3 regions of the Romboutsia sp. Marseille-P6047 genome follow, and region 3 is predicted to be linked to each of the others. Evidence: riboswitches for the same ligand, from Rfam matches in the RefSeq annotation. Region 3 holds a riboswitch; each other region holds the start of a gene.
The links. A riboswitch is a leader RNA that binds a small molecule or an ion and turns the genes downstream of it on or off. The one in region 3 is predicted to bind cobalamin.
Positions count from the first base shown of each region.

Region 1: it holds a riboswitch for cobalamin, as region 3 does, so the genes downstream of both, EIH23_RS14930 (cobyric acid synthase) here and cbiQ (cobalt ECF transporter T component CbiQ) in region 3, are expected to answer to the same signal.
Region 2: it holds a riboswitch for cobalamin, as region 3 does, so the genes downstream of both, asnB (asparagine synthase (glutamine-hydrolyzing)) here and cbiQ (cobalt ECF transporter T component CbiQ) in region 3, are expected to answer to the same signal.

Region 1 covers NZ_UWOT01000020.1:4,199-8,477, forward strand. The annotation lists gene cobT (nicotinate-nucleotide--dimethylbenzimidazole phosphoribosyltransferase) at 1-176, shown strand, start outside; gene cobU (bifunctional adenosylcobinamide kinase/adenosylcobinamide-phosphate guanylyltransferase) at 199-759, shown strand; gene cobS (adenosylcobinamide-GDP ribazoletransferase) at 762-1,535, shown strand; gene EIH23_RS14925 (histidine phosphatase family protein) at 1,554-2,159, shown strand; cobalamin riboswitch at 2,183-2,371, shown strand; gene EIH23_RS14930 (cobyric acid synthase) at 2,519-4,036, shown strand; gene EIH23_RS14935 (cobyrinate a,c-diamide synthase) at 4,065-4,279, shown strand, end outside.
Region 2 covers NZ_UWOT01000016.1:40,020-44,298, reverse strand. The annotation lists gene EIH23_RS13760 (DUF1846 domain-containing protein) at 1-92, shown strand, start outside; gene dinB (DNA polymerase IV) at 347-1,441, shown strand; cobalamin riboswitch at 1,489-1,684, shown strand; gene asnB (asparagine synthase (glutamine-hydrolyzing)) at 1,901-3,742, shown strand; gene EIH23_RS13745 (Crp/Fnr family transcriptional regulator) at 3,812-4,279, opposite strand, start outside.
Region 3 covers NZ_UWOT01000004.1:280,571-284,849, forward strand. The annotation lists gene EIH23_RS06305 (BMP family lipoprotein) at 1-343, opposite strand, end outside; gene EIH23_RS06310 (energy-coupling factor ABC transporter ATP-binding protein) at 503-1,321, opposite strand; gene cbiQ (cobalt ECF transporter T component CbiQ) at 1,323-2,012, opposite strand; cobalamin riboswitch at 2,136-2,324, opposite strand; gene EIH23_RS06320 (nitric oxide reductase activation-like protein) at 2,387-4,159, opposite strand; gene EIH23_RS06325 (AAA family ATPase) at 4,175-4,279, opposite strand, start outside.

The sequences.
Region 1 (4,279 bases), on a different contig from region 3:
CAGAACCAGGAACCCAAAAAGCTTTATCTATAATAAAGTTAAGTCCAGTATTAAATATGGATATGAGATTAGGAGAAGGTAGTGGAGCAGCTTTAGCATTTAATATAATAGAAGCATGTACATTTACATATAAGAATATGGTTACATATGATGAAATTGATATGTTAGGTAGATAATACAAATTTAAGGAGAGTTAATATGAGTAAAATTATTTTAGTTACTGGTGGTGCAAGATCAGGTAAAAGTAATTTTGCAGAATCACTATGTAAAGATAGAAATAATAAAACAGCATATATAGCAACATCAATACCATTTGATAATGAGATGAAAGATAGAGTAAAAAAGCATCAAAATAGTAGACCTTCAGAATGGAAAACTTATGAGAAATTTAAAGATATACACTCAATAATCAAAGATATATCTAAAGAGCATGAAACAGTAATATTGGATTGCATAACATTGTTAGTTAACAATTTAATGTTTGACTCTGATATTGATGTAGATAGTGCAGATACTTATGAGATAAATGCTTTAGAATTATATATAAAATCACAAGTTGAAAAATTACTTGAAGAAGTAGAAAAAACGGATTTATATTTTGTAATGGTTACAAATGAAATAGGAATGGGAATTGTTCCTGGAAATAAACTTACTAGAGTATATTCTGATATTGTAGGAAGGGTAAATCAACTTATAGCTAAAAAAAGTGATGAAGTTCATTTTGTAGTTAGTGGTATACCTATGAAGATAAAAGGATAGTTATGAAAAGATTTATTTTAATATTACAATTTATGACCAGAATTCCCATAAATATAAATGTTGGATTTGATGAAGAGTTTCACAAATCTTTATACTATTTTCCATTAGTAGGATTAGTGCTTGGAATATTAGAATTTTTAGTAGGAAAATTGTCTCTTATATTATTTGATCCATTTGTAAGCTCTTTAATAATTACATTAAGTGCAGTGATGCTTACTGGTGGATTACATATAGATGGATTAGGTGATACATTTGATGCACTATATAGTTATAGAGATAAAGAGAAAATGCTAGAAATAATGAAAGATTCAAGGCTTGGAACAAATTCACTTTTATCAGTAATGTTTGTTTTATTATTTAAAATAGGATTTATATATAGTATTATAAATGAAGGATTATTATGGCTTATAATATTTATGCCTGTGCTTGGTAGGCTTGGTGTACTAATCTTAACATATAAAACCGTAACTCCTAGAAAAAATGGATTAGGAAACTTATTCATTGGAAAATGCTCAACAAAAATGTTTTTAACAGCTACATTATACTCAATAGCTATATTAGGGTTAATATCAAAATTAATATTCTCATCAAATAATATATTATTTTTAAGTATATTAATTTCAGTACCAGTAGTTTTTATATTTAATATACTATTTAAAAAACATGTTTATAAGAAAATAGATGGAGTAACTGGAGATATATTAGGATGTAGTATAGAACTATCAGAGCTAACATATTTAATATATATATATATGACTTTAAATTTTGTAGTTTAGCTATATAGAGGAGAATTTATGATAAAATTAATATTAGTAAGACATGCCATTACTGAAGATAACAAGGATAGTAAATTATCTGGACATATAGATAGTGAATTAAGTGAAGAAGGAAAAGCTCAAATTAAAAGACTCATTAATTATCTAAAAGATGAGAATATAGATAAAATATATACAACAACGTCTTCAAGAACAAAACATACTGTAGAACAAATAGCAAAAAATAGAAATTTAGAGATAATAGAAAAAGAAAGATTAAAAGAAATCAGCTTTGGAGATTTTGAAGGAATGAGTTTTAGCAAAATAAAATCTAATTATCCAGATGAATTTCAAAAAATGATAGATTATGGATATGAATATAAATATCCAAATGGAGAAAGTTTGATAGATTCTTATGAAAGAGTAGTAAAAGAAATTAAAAGTATATTAAATGACAATGAAGGTAAGACGATTTTAATATGTTCTCATGGAGGAAGTATTAGAAATATAATTACTTACCTAATATCAAATTCTTATAAGTACCATTGGAACTTTAGGATAGATAATGCTTCAGTTACTATTTTAGAAGTTGACAATGGATTTACTGTAATAAATAGTATGAATAATACTAGTTTCTTAAGATAAATAGATTAATAAGTTATTAAAATCGAATATGAGATTACTTAGGTTCTTATCATCTAGAAGAGATTAAAAGGGAAAAAGGTAAAAGCCTTTGCAGCCCCCGCTACTGTGAAACCGACGAAACTATTATAATAAGCCACTGTCAAATTTGATGGGAAGGTTATAGGAGTAGGATGAAGTTAAGCCAGGAGACCTGCCTAAGATAATTTTACAATAGAGTCTTCGGGGTGAAGCTTTTATTTGATATATTATGAAATAAAAAAAGTCCGAAAACTGGAAAGTTCGGACTTTTTTTAATTTTCTGTAAAATATAAGATTTCTAATAGCCCTATTTTAAATTATAAGAAAAAGGAAGTGAAATAATGGGCAAAAAAATAATGCTGCAAGGTACAGCCTCTAATGTTGGCAAAAGTACTATCGTAACAGGATTATGTAGAGTATTTAAACAAGATGGATATAGTGTAGTTCCATTTAAATCTCAAAACATGGCCTTAAATTCTTTTATAACTAAAGAAGGTCTTGAAATGGGAAGAGCACAAGTTTCACAAGCAGAAGCCTGTGGAATTGAACCAATAGCAGATATGAATCCAATTTTGTTAAAACCTTCAGGAAATCATAAAAGTCAAGTCATAGTCAGAGGTAAAGTAGTTGGAAATATGTCTTCAATTGAATATCACGATTATAAATTACAGCTTATGGATGTGCTAAAAGATACTTTTGAGGAATTAAATAATAAATATGATATTACAGTTATGGAAGGAGCAGGAAGTTGTGCCGAAATAAACTTAAAGTCAAGAGATATATCTAATATGGGCATGGCTAAGATTGCTAATACTCCTGTGATAATAGTTGGAGATATAGATAGAGGTGGAGTATTTGCATCACTTGCAGGCACAATGCTTTTGTTAGATGAAGAAGAAAGAAAAAGAGTAAAAGGTGTAATTATAAATAAATTTAGAGGAAGAAAAGAACTTTTAGAAGATGGTATAAAAATGTTAGAAGACATTATAAAAGTTCCTGTATTAGGTGTACTTCCTTATAATGATATAAAAATTGAAGATGAAGATAGTGTAACAACTAGGTTTAAGAAATCAGTTGGTACAAGAGATATTAATATAGAGATAATAAGGACTCCTCATATGTCAAATTTCACAGACTTCCATATATTTGAAACTCAAGAGGATGTAAGTGTAAGATATGTAGATTATGGAGAATCTTTAGGAAATCCAGATATAGTAATTATACCTGGAAGTAAAAGTACAATAGATGATCTAAAATTCATTAGAGATAATGGATTAGAAGAACAAATAAAATCTCTACATAAAAAAGGTAAATTAATTATTGGTATTTGTGGTGGATATCAAATGCTAGGTAAGAAACTAAAAGATCCGTACCATGTAGAAGGTGAAATAGAAGAATATGATGGAATTGGGCTTTTAGACACAGAAACTATATTTGAGATTCAAAAAACAACAACACAAGTAGAGGCATCTATATGCGAGAATAAAAATGGATATCTAAGAAATCTAGGAAATAAAAAGATAACTGGTTATGAAATACACATGGGAGTTACTAATAGAGGAAGTAGTACAAGCAATTTGAATACTATAACTAAAAAATTAAGTGAAGATGTAAGTTACACTGAAGGAAGTGTTAATGAAGAAGGAAATGTATTTGGAACATATATTCATGGAATATTTGATGAGATAGAATTTACTAGAACTTTACTAAATAATATAAGAGATATGAAAAATTTAGATAAGTTAGATAGTAAGGTAAGTTCATATAAAGAATTTAAGGAAAAAGAATATGATAAATTAGCTGATTTTTTAAGAGAACATTTAGATATAGAAAAGATTTATGAAATAATGAAAGACTAGAAAATATAATAATGGTCAGGTGAAATATATGAAAAAAATATTAATTGCAGGTACTAACAGTGGAGTTGGAAAAACAACAATTTCTCTAGGAATAATGCAAGCACTTACAAAAAGGAATATGAAAGTACAACCATACAAGGTAGGTCCCGATTATATAGATCCATCATATCACACATTTATAACAGGAAGAAATTCAAGAAACTTAGATTCATATATGTTAGATGATGAAAAATTGAAATACAT
Region 2 (4,279 bases), on a different contig from region 3:
GTAAAACAGATGAACAAACATTTAGAGAACTTGGCATAGATGTGACTTGTGATCCAGAATATCCATCACAAAACTTATATTACGCTAACTAACAAAATAAAAGTATAGAAAATCAGACCATGCTACAATAGTAGAATGGTCTTTTTTAAATATAAAATACAAAATACAAATAAAAATATACATAAAAATAAATTTACGGTTATCAATAAGGAATAAATACTTAGTTCCTTGGAATACTTATTTTAAATGTTTTTAAGGGATTTTGCAAGAAAAACTTTTAAAAATACAAAAAAAATATTTTATAATAATTATTAACTTGAATTTTTAAGTGGAGGTGATAGTTTGGATGGAAAATAGAAAAATAATTCATATAGATATGGATGCATTTTTTGCATCTGTAGAACAAAGAGATAATCCGTTGTTAAAAGGAAAACCGGTAGTAGTTGGTGGACCTCCAGAAAGTAGGGGAGTTGTTACAACATGTTCATATGAAGCAAGAAAATTTGGAATACATTCAGCTATGCCATCTAAAATAGCTTATAAAAGATGTCCTTATGCAATATTTGTGTATCCTAGATTTGATGAGTATCGTAAAGTATCTAATCAAATAAGAGAAATATTTCATAGATATACAGATTTAGTGGAGCCATTATCATTAGATGAGGCATATTTAGATGTTACAAACAACAAGAAAAATATAAAGTATGCAACAACTATAGCTAAAATGATAAAAAATGATATTTTAAAAGAAACTAATCTAACAGCATCAGCTGGAGTTTCATATAATAAGTTTTTAGCTAAGCTTGCATCAGATTATAAAAAACCTAATGGTTTAACTGTTATAACACAAGAGGATTCTCAGGAATTCTTAGATAAGCTTCCTATAAATAAATTTTTTGGTGTAGGAAAAGTAACTGGAAAAATACTTAAAAATATGGGGATACAAAATGGATATGATTTAAGGCAATTAAATATTTATGAACTAGAAAATATTTTTAAAAATAGGGGATATCTATTTTATCAATTTTCTAGGGGTATTGACTATAGACCCGTAGAGCCTTATAGAGAGAGAAAATATATTGGTTCAGAGACTACTTTAAGCCAAAACTTAAGTATTGATGAAGAAGAGGTTACTAATATATTAAGTGAGTTATGTGAAGATGTTGCATATAGATGTAAATATTCAGATAAGCTAGGAAAAACAGTTACATTAAAGATAAAGTATGAAGATTTTACTCAAATAACTAGAAGTATAAGTTTAGAGCATCCTATAAACACTAAGAAAGATATTAGAATTAATGTATATAATCTGTTAAAAAACCTAGAAGATAATAAAAAGCAGATAAGATTATTAGGAGTTACACTATCTAATTTAGTAGATAAGGAAGTTGAAGCTGGCAATATAACAATATTTGAATATATGAATAATTTAAAAAAATAGTAATTTTAGCTGTTGAAAAATAAAAGTATAGTAAATATAATTAAAGTATAAATATAAATTATTAAGGTGTACAAATGAGTACTTAAAAGGGAATATGGTGAAAGTCCATAACAGCCCCCGCTACTGTAAGAATGACGAACGCTTGAGAGTTTGGAGACTCTAATTCCACTGGTGTATACTGGGAAGGATAAGCTATTAGGTTGAGTTCAAAGTCAGGAGACCTGCCTAAAATTAAGCATTAATCTTTCGGAGGGAGAGAATATGTAATATGAGGGTTATTTTTATATAGATATATTTTAAAGTACATATTATATATTTTGAGAACCGAGAGATATTGGTTCTTTTTTATTTTATATATTTATATTAAAAAAACTATTTAAGAAAAAAATACTTTCTATAACATTAAGCCTAAGCATACATAAAATAAAGTATGCAGTTTAAGTTTAAGGAGGAAGGCTAATGTGTGGAATATCAGGATGGTGTAACCTTAATGACAATATAAAGGATTACACAAATATAGTTGAGAATATGATATCAACCTTAAGATTTAGAGGTCCTAACTCTGAAGGTATAAAGACATATTCACACTCTATTATTGGACACAAAAGATTAGCGATTGTAGATCCAACAGGTGGATTACAACCGATGAGTAAAACTATAGGAGATAGAGAATATACAATTTGCTATAACGGAGAGTTATATAATACTGAAGAGGTTAGAGATAGATTAAAGGAAAGAGGATATACATTTGATTCATATTCAGATACAGAAGTTCTTTTAACAGCATATATAGAGTTCGGTGAATTGTGCTTAGATTATATAAATGGAATTTATGCATTTGGAGTATGGGACGAGTATAAACAAGAATTATTTTTAGCAAGAGACCCACTTGGTGTAAAGCCATTATTTTATTCTTACAAGAATGGGAACTTAGTTTTTGGATCTGAAGAAAAGGCATTACTAACTCATCCATTAATTAGTCATGTTGTTGATCGAGATGGATTTTTAGAGTTAATATCACTAGGACCTGCTAGAATCCTAAATAGTGGTATTTTTAAAGATATAAGAGAAGTTCCACCAGCACATTATTTAAGATTTAATAAATCAGGCATAAAATTAAAAGAGTATTGGAAGCTTCAAGCTAAAGAACATGAGCATAACTTAGAAGAAACTAAGAAATATGTAAGAGATTTATTGATTGAAGCAATAGAGGGTCAACTTGTAAGTGATGTACCTGTGTGTACTTTTTTATCTGGTGGATTAGATTCTAGTATAATATCAAAGGTAGCAGCAGATGCTTTCAATAGACAAGGAAAAGAAACACTTAATACTTTTTCTATAGACTATACAGATAATGAAAAATATTTTAAGAAAAGTTATTTTCAACCAAACTCAGATTCATATTGGGTAAAGGTTATGGCAGAGTATATCGGAAGTAATCATCATGACGTAGTTCTTGATAATGTAGAACTTGCGCATGCTTTAATAGATGCAACTATGGCATCTGATTTACCAGGTATGGCAGATATTGACTCATCCTTAGACCTTTTTTCAAGAGAGGTAAGTAAACACGCTACAGTTGTTTTATCTGGAGAATGTGCAGATGAGGTTTTTGGAGGGTACCCTTGGTATACTAGAGAATATGATTCTATAGAAATTTTCCCTTGGGCTACCACAATTGGTTATAGGAAAAATGTATTAAATGATAGTTTGAAGTTGTTACCAATAGAAGATTATGTAAAGCAAGCATGTAGAGATAGTATAGCTAAGGTGCCTAAGCTTAATGGAGAATCAAAGGAAGATTCAATAATGAGAGAATTATCATACTTAAATCTAAAATGGTTTATGATAACTTTATTAAATAGGAAAGATAGAATGACTATGCATAATAGTTTAGAAGGTAGAGTACCTTTTGCAGATAAAAGATTAGTAGAATATGCATTTAATATGCCTAAGCATATAAAACTGCTAAATGGAAGAGAAAAAGGACTGTTAAGAGAAGCATCTAAAGGAATATTACCAGAAAATATCGTTGAAAGAAAAAAAAGCCCTTATCCTAAAACTCATAATCCAATATACACAAAAGAAGTATGTAAGATGTTAAAGAGAATATTAGATGATAAAAGTTCCCCTATTCATCAAATTATAGATGAAGAATTTGTAAAAGAATTAGTTCAGACTGGTGGTTCAGCATTTAACCAACCTTGGTTTGGACAATTAATGACAGGTCCTCAAGTTATAGCATATTTAATTCAAATAAACACTTGGATGAATCTTTATAATGTAGACTTACAATTATAGATAGAATGCTAAAAATAGCTTAATTTTATACAAATATAAAGTATAAAATTAAGCTATTTTTGTTTTAAGTTAGTCCATCAGAATATCTTCCAAAGCCTCTCTATCTAGTATCTTTATTATGTTTTTTTGATAATCTATTAATCCTTCATCTTTCATGTTAATTAATTCTCTTGAAAGTGAAGGTCTAGGAATTCCAAGTGATTCAGAAAGCTTTTGTTTTGTCATGTTTAATTTTATAAAATTACTTTTTTGGATGTTAGATTCTTGTATTAAAAAGTTGCATAGTTTTTGTTTAATTGTGCTAAATGATAAACCAGTTATAGATTTATTTAAAGTTATTATCTTATTAGTTAATTCATTTAAAAATAACTTCAAGAAACTAGGGTGGCTAGTACAAAAATAAATAAAATCATATTTATCTATAAACATTACCTCGCTATTAGTTGATGAAATAACTGTAGCTGGATAAGAGTTAGCATCAGAGAATGCAATTATTTCTCCGAATAAATAGCCAACACTAAATGAAGAAAGATGAAC
Region 3 (4,279 bases):
CTTCTAACATAGCTTTTGCTGTAGTATAACCTACACCTATCACTAGGTCTACATCTTGGTCTATAAATGTCTCTATATTAGGCTTATAATCTGCCTCTTGGTTTGCTTCTAAATAATTTCCTATAACCCCTAGATTCTCTTTTGCTTTATCAAATCCTTCTAGTGATGATTGATTGAAGCTTTGATCATTTGCACCACCTTCTCCAAGAACAATACCAATTTTAAACTCATATGTACTTTCTGCCTCTGCATCATTACTATTTGTTGAATTACATCCTATTACCCCAAAAGTAAAGACTACGCTTAGCATTATTAAAAATAATAATTTCATTTTTTTCTTCATAGTATTCCTCCTAAACCCCAGTTTATATGTTATATTTTACCAAGTGTATATACACTTGTAAATACAAAATATCCCTAGAACTTTGGAGAAATTCTAGGGTACCATCAAATTTGGTTAAGGGTTATTTATTTAATCTATATAAAATAGGTTGAGGGCTAATTAAGGATTTACTATTACTTTAGACTTACTCCAAAACTTATATAACTCTTCTTCAGTCCTAAATAATGGTAAATCTAAGTTATTATGAAGCTTTACTAACCAAGGTAACTCTAAACCTGCTCTTAATATCTTTTTTTCATCATTAAAAACAGTATCTGTTCTACCTTCGCTAATTATTTCACCTTGATTTAAAACATATATATAGTCACAGATTTCATATATTAAATTCATATCATGACTAGAAATAACAATTTTTATACCTTTCTTTTTTAAATTATTTATAATATCAACTATAGCTCTAGTACTAATTGGATCTAATCCTGCAGTTGGCTCATCTAAAAGTACCATTTTATTTTCCATAGCTATAACAGATGCTATAGCTACCCTTTTTTTCTGTCCATAGCTTAAAAAGTGTACAGGTCTATCAATAAGATGTAATCCATTTACTGATTCAAGTGCTTTAGTTATTCTTTCTTTTATGATACTTTCTTTTATACCTAAATTTCGTAAAGCAAATGCTATATCATCATAAACCATAGAGTAAAATATTTGTTTTTCAGGATCTTGAAACACTATCCCTACTTCTTTTCTTAAATCATATAGATACTTTTTGTTATATTTAATAATATCATTTTTAAATAATATAGTTCCTAAATCTGGCTTTAAAATACCCATCATATTCATAAATAATGTGGATTTTCCAGAACCATTGCTACCTATTATCCCTATTATATCTCCTTTATCAAAATCCATATTTATATTTGATAAAGCTAGTTTATCCTTTTCATACTTATAAGTTAAGTTATTTATTTTAAACATACTATTCTCCTACTATATAGAATCTATCATCATATAATTTCATGTCTAACGATATACACATCTCTTCATATCTAATCATCATTCTCTTATATAATAAATTTCCCAAAAGCCCAAAAGACTTATAAGATGTCTTTAGGTTTGTATATCCAAATCTTAACTCCTGAGACTTACGTATATCTGATACTTCTTCTAAAAATATAAATATAAATCTATAAATTAACATTGATAACTCTAAAATTATAGTTGGCATATGTAAACTTTTAAATATAAATAAAAGTTGATTAAATGGTATCGTTAATATTATAAAATAAACACAAGTCAAACATGACATTGCTCTAAATAATATTTGAAGTGATATATTTAGTGATTCTTTAGAAATACCTATATAATTGCTACATATACAAAAGCTTTTAATTAGTAAGTTTGGATCATTAGATATATTTATAAGAGTCGTAGTTATACTCATAATTAAAAATATCATTGGTATCTTCAAGAGCTTTATATAACCCTTTATATCGATTTTAGCAATTCCAACTATTATTACACTCATTAATAAAATAATAAGTGATAAAATAATTAAATTTTTTATTAACATAGATCCTAATAAAAAAATTATACCTACTGCAAATCTTATATTTGGATTTGTATGTATTAATTTATTTGAATAAGCATATTTATCAATTATTATCATATTAATATCTTCCTTCTGTATATATTATAAATAAAAAAAGCCTAACTATTTGGTTAGGCTTTAATCTCATAATAAAATCACCTGATATGTGATTCACCATAATCTTTTCCTCCCCGAAAAAGTTATTTTAAAATATCATAGGCAGGTCTCCTGACTTAGCTTCATTCTACTCCTTCTCCTTCCCATAGTAACTAATACCACAGTGGTTTTTAAAAGTTTCGTCCACCTTACAGTAGCGGGGGCTGTAGAGGAATTTCACCTCTTTCCCTATTAATCTAATTCATGTTAGAACCTATTGATACTTTTTTATTTAATTTACATCTTTGTACTAATATCTATTTCTATATTATAATTTATATTCCTTTTTTATATTTTTAATTTTCTATAATTTTTTTTAAATAATTTGAAACAATATCTGAGAATTTTTCTATGTCTCTAGTATATATAAAATCTTTTCCATAGATTAATTTTTCTGCATCAATTTCATTTTCTTTACCTGTAAATACTCCTAAGACTAAAATTTCATTTTGTCTAGCAATTCTTACTTCTTTAGCAGTATCATTTACAGCTATTTTACCTTTATAAGATATTTCACCTCTTATACTTCGTTCTTTACTTGAACCAAATTTAACATCATTAGGTTTTCCATCACTTAGTACTATTAAAATTTTATTTTCTTCTTCCCTTTCTAATAAACCTTCACATACAGATTTTATAGCAAGACCATCTCTATTGTTACCAGAACAAAAATACTCAAATATATTATCATTTTTATCTATAGAGTCGTTATAATCTCTAAACCTTTTTAAAATTGTATAATCTAAAAAGCTAGAAAATGCGCTAACTCTATTAGGTATACCTGCCAGTGTAAGAGCACTAGAGATTATGTATACTTGTATTGCAACTTGATACTGATTTCTACTTTGTGAACCACTTGAGTCTAACAATATGTCAATTACATATCTTCCTTTTTTGTTTTCTATATTTCTATAAAATATTTTAGTATTATTACTTCTTCCAACCCTCCATGCCCTTTTTGCATCAATAGTCCCGTAATCTGAATAAATTCTATCTGTAATATTTTCTTCTACAAGTATCCTCATTAAATTTTCTTTTAATCTATTTATACTTCTTTTATACACTCTTATATTTTCTCTGTACTTTTTCAAATTATTTTCTTTATGTCTTGTAACATATTTAACTTGAAAAACATTTTTACATTCTGATCTTAAAACTCCTTCTGTAAAATGCACCCTACATCCCTCATGTACATTTCTACAATTTTTAACTTCTATTCTTTTTATTTCACTTTTATTTAAATACGATTTTCCATAGTAATATTCTATTTTATCATAAATTTTATTAGCAATTTCCTCATCGATATATATAACTCTATTAAGTGAACTTTTCTCACTATTAACTTTCCTTTCTCCTATACTTTCAACTAGCATAGAAGAAGATATTGAGTTAAGTTCATTTTCTATAGAATCTTCCTCATCACTATATAATTCATCATACATAAAATCTGAAAATGTATCAAAATCTATATCTACATCTTTGAAGTCTATATCTTGGCTACATTCACTTAATTTTAAATCTTGTTTTATTTCATTAAAATATCTTATATAAAGTTTATCTATATCTTTTAATATTTCTACTAATTCATTACCTAGGTTTATATTTTTAATATCATTTATAATTCTTCTACTTAACCCATCTACAAAAGGATGTTTTCCTATACCTTCTAAAATAAATATATACTTAATTTTTTGTAAAATATCATTTTTATATATTGTATTAAATTCATTAATTATATCTTTATATGCCTTTGATCTTATATCTTCAATTCCAGGCCTATCCTTTATAACCTTAGATTCTACTAAGTTATTTAAAACTACTTGTAATAGAGTTAATAAAGTATCTTTATTATATCCTTTATTAACTCTATTGGGTAAATACTTCTTCACTATATTCCAATCTACATACTTTCTTCTAGCTCCAGCCATAATTCCCAAATATAAATATACATCTTTTGAAGAGTAATTTTTTTCTAAAACTTCAATATGTTCATTATAATTTCCACTTATAGTCCAAGCAATATTATTAACTCTATTATCTAAATCATAATCACTATATACCCATTTCATAGTATCACCTAAATATTACTCATTAAATTTATGTACTTGTTTATTTGAAAATATATCTTCGCTAGTCCATTTTTCTGGTATTCTAGTTCTAATGACATCTCCAACAATTTCTTTTTCATA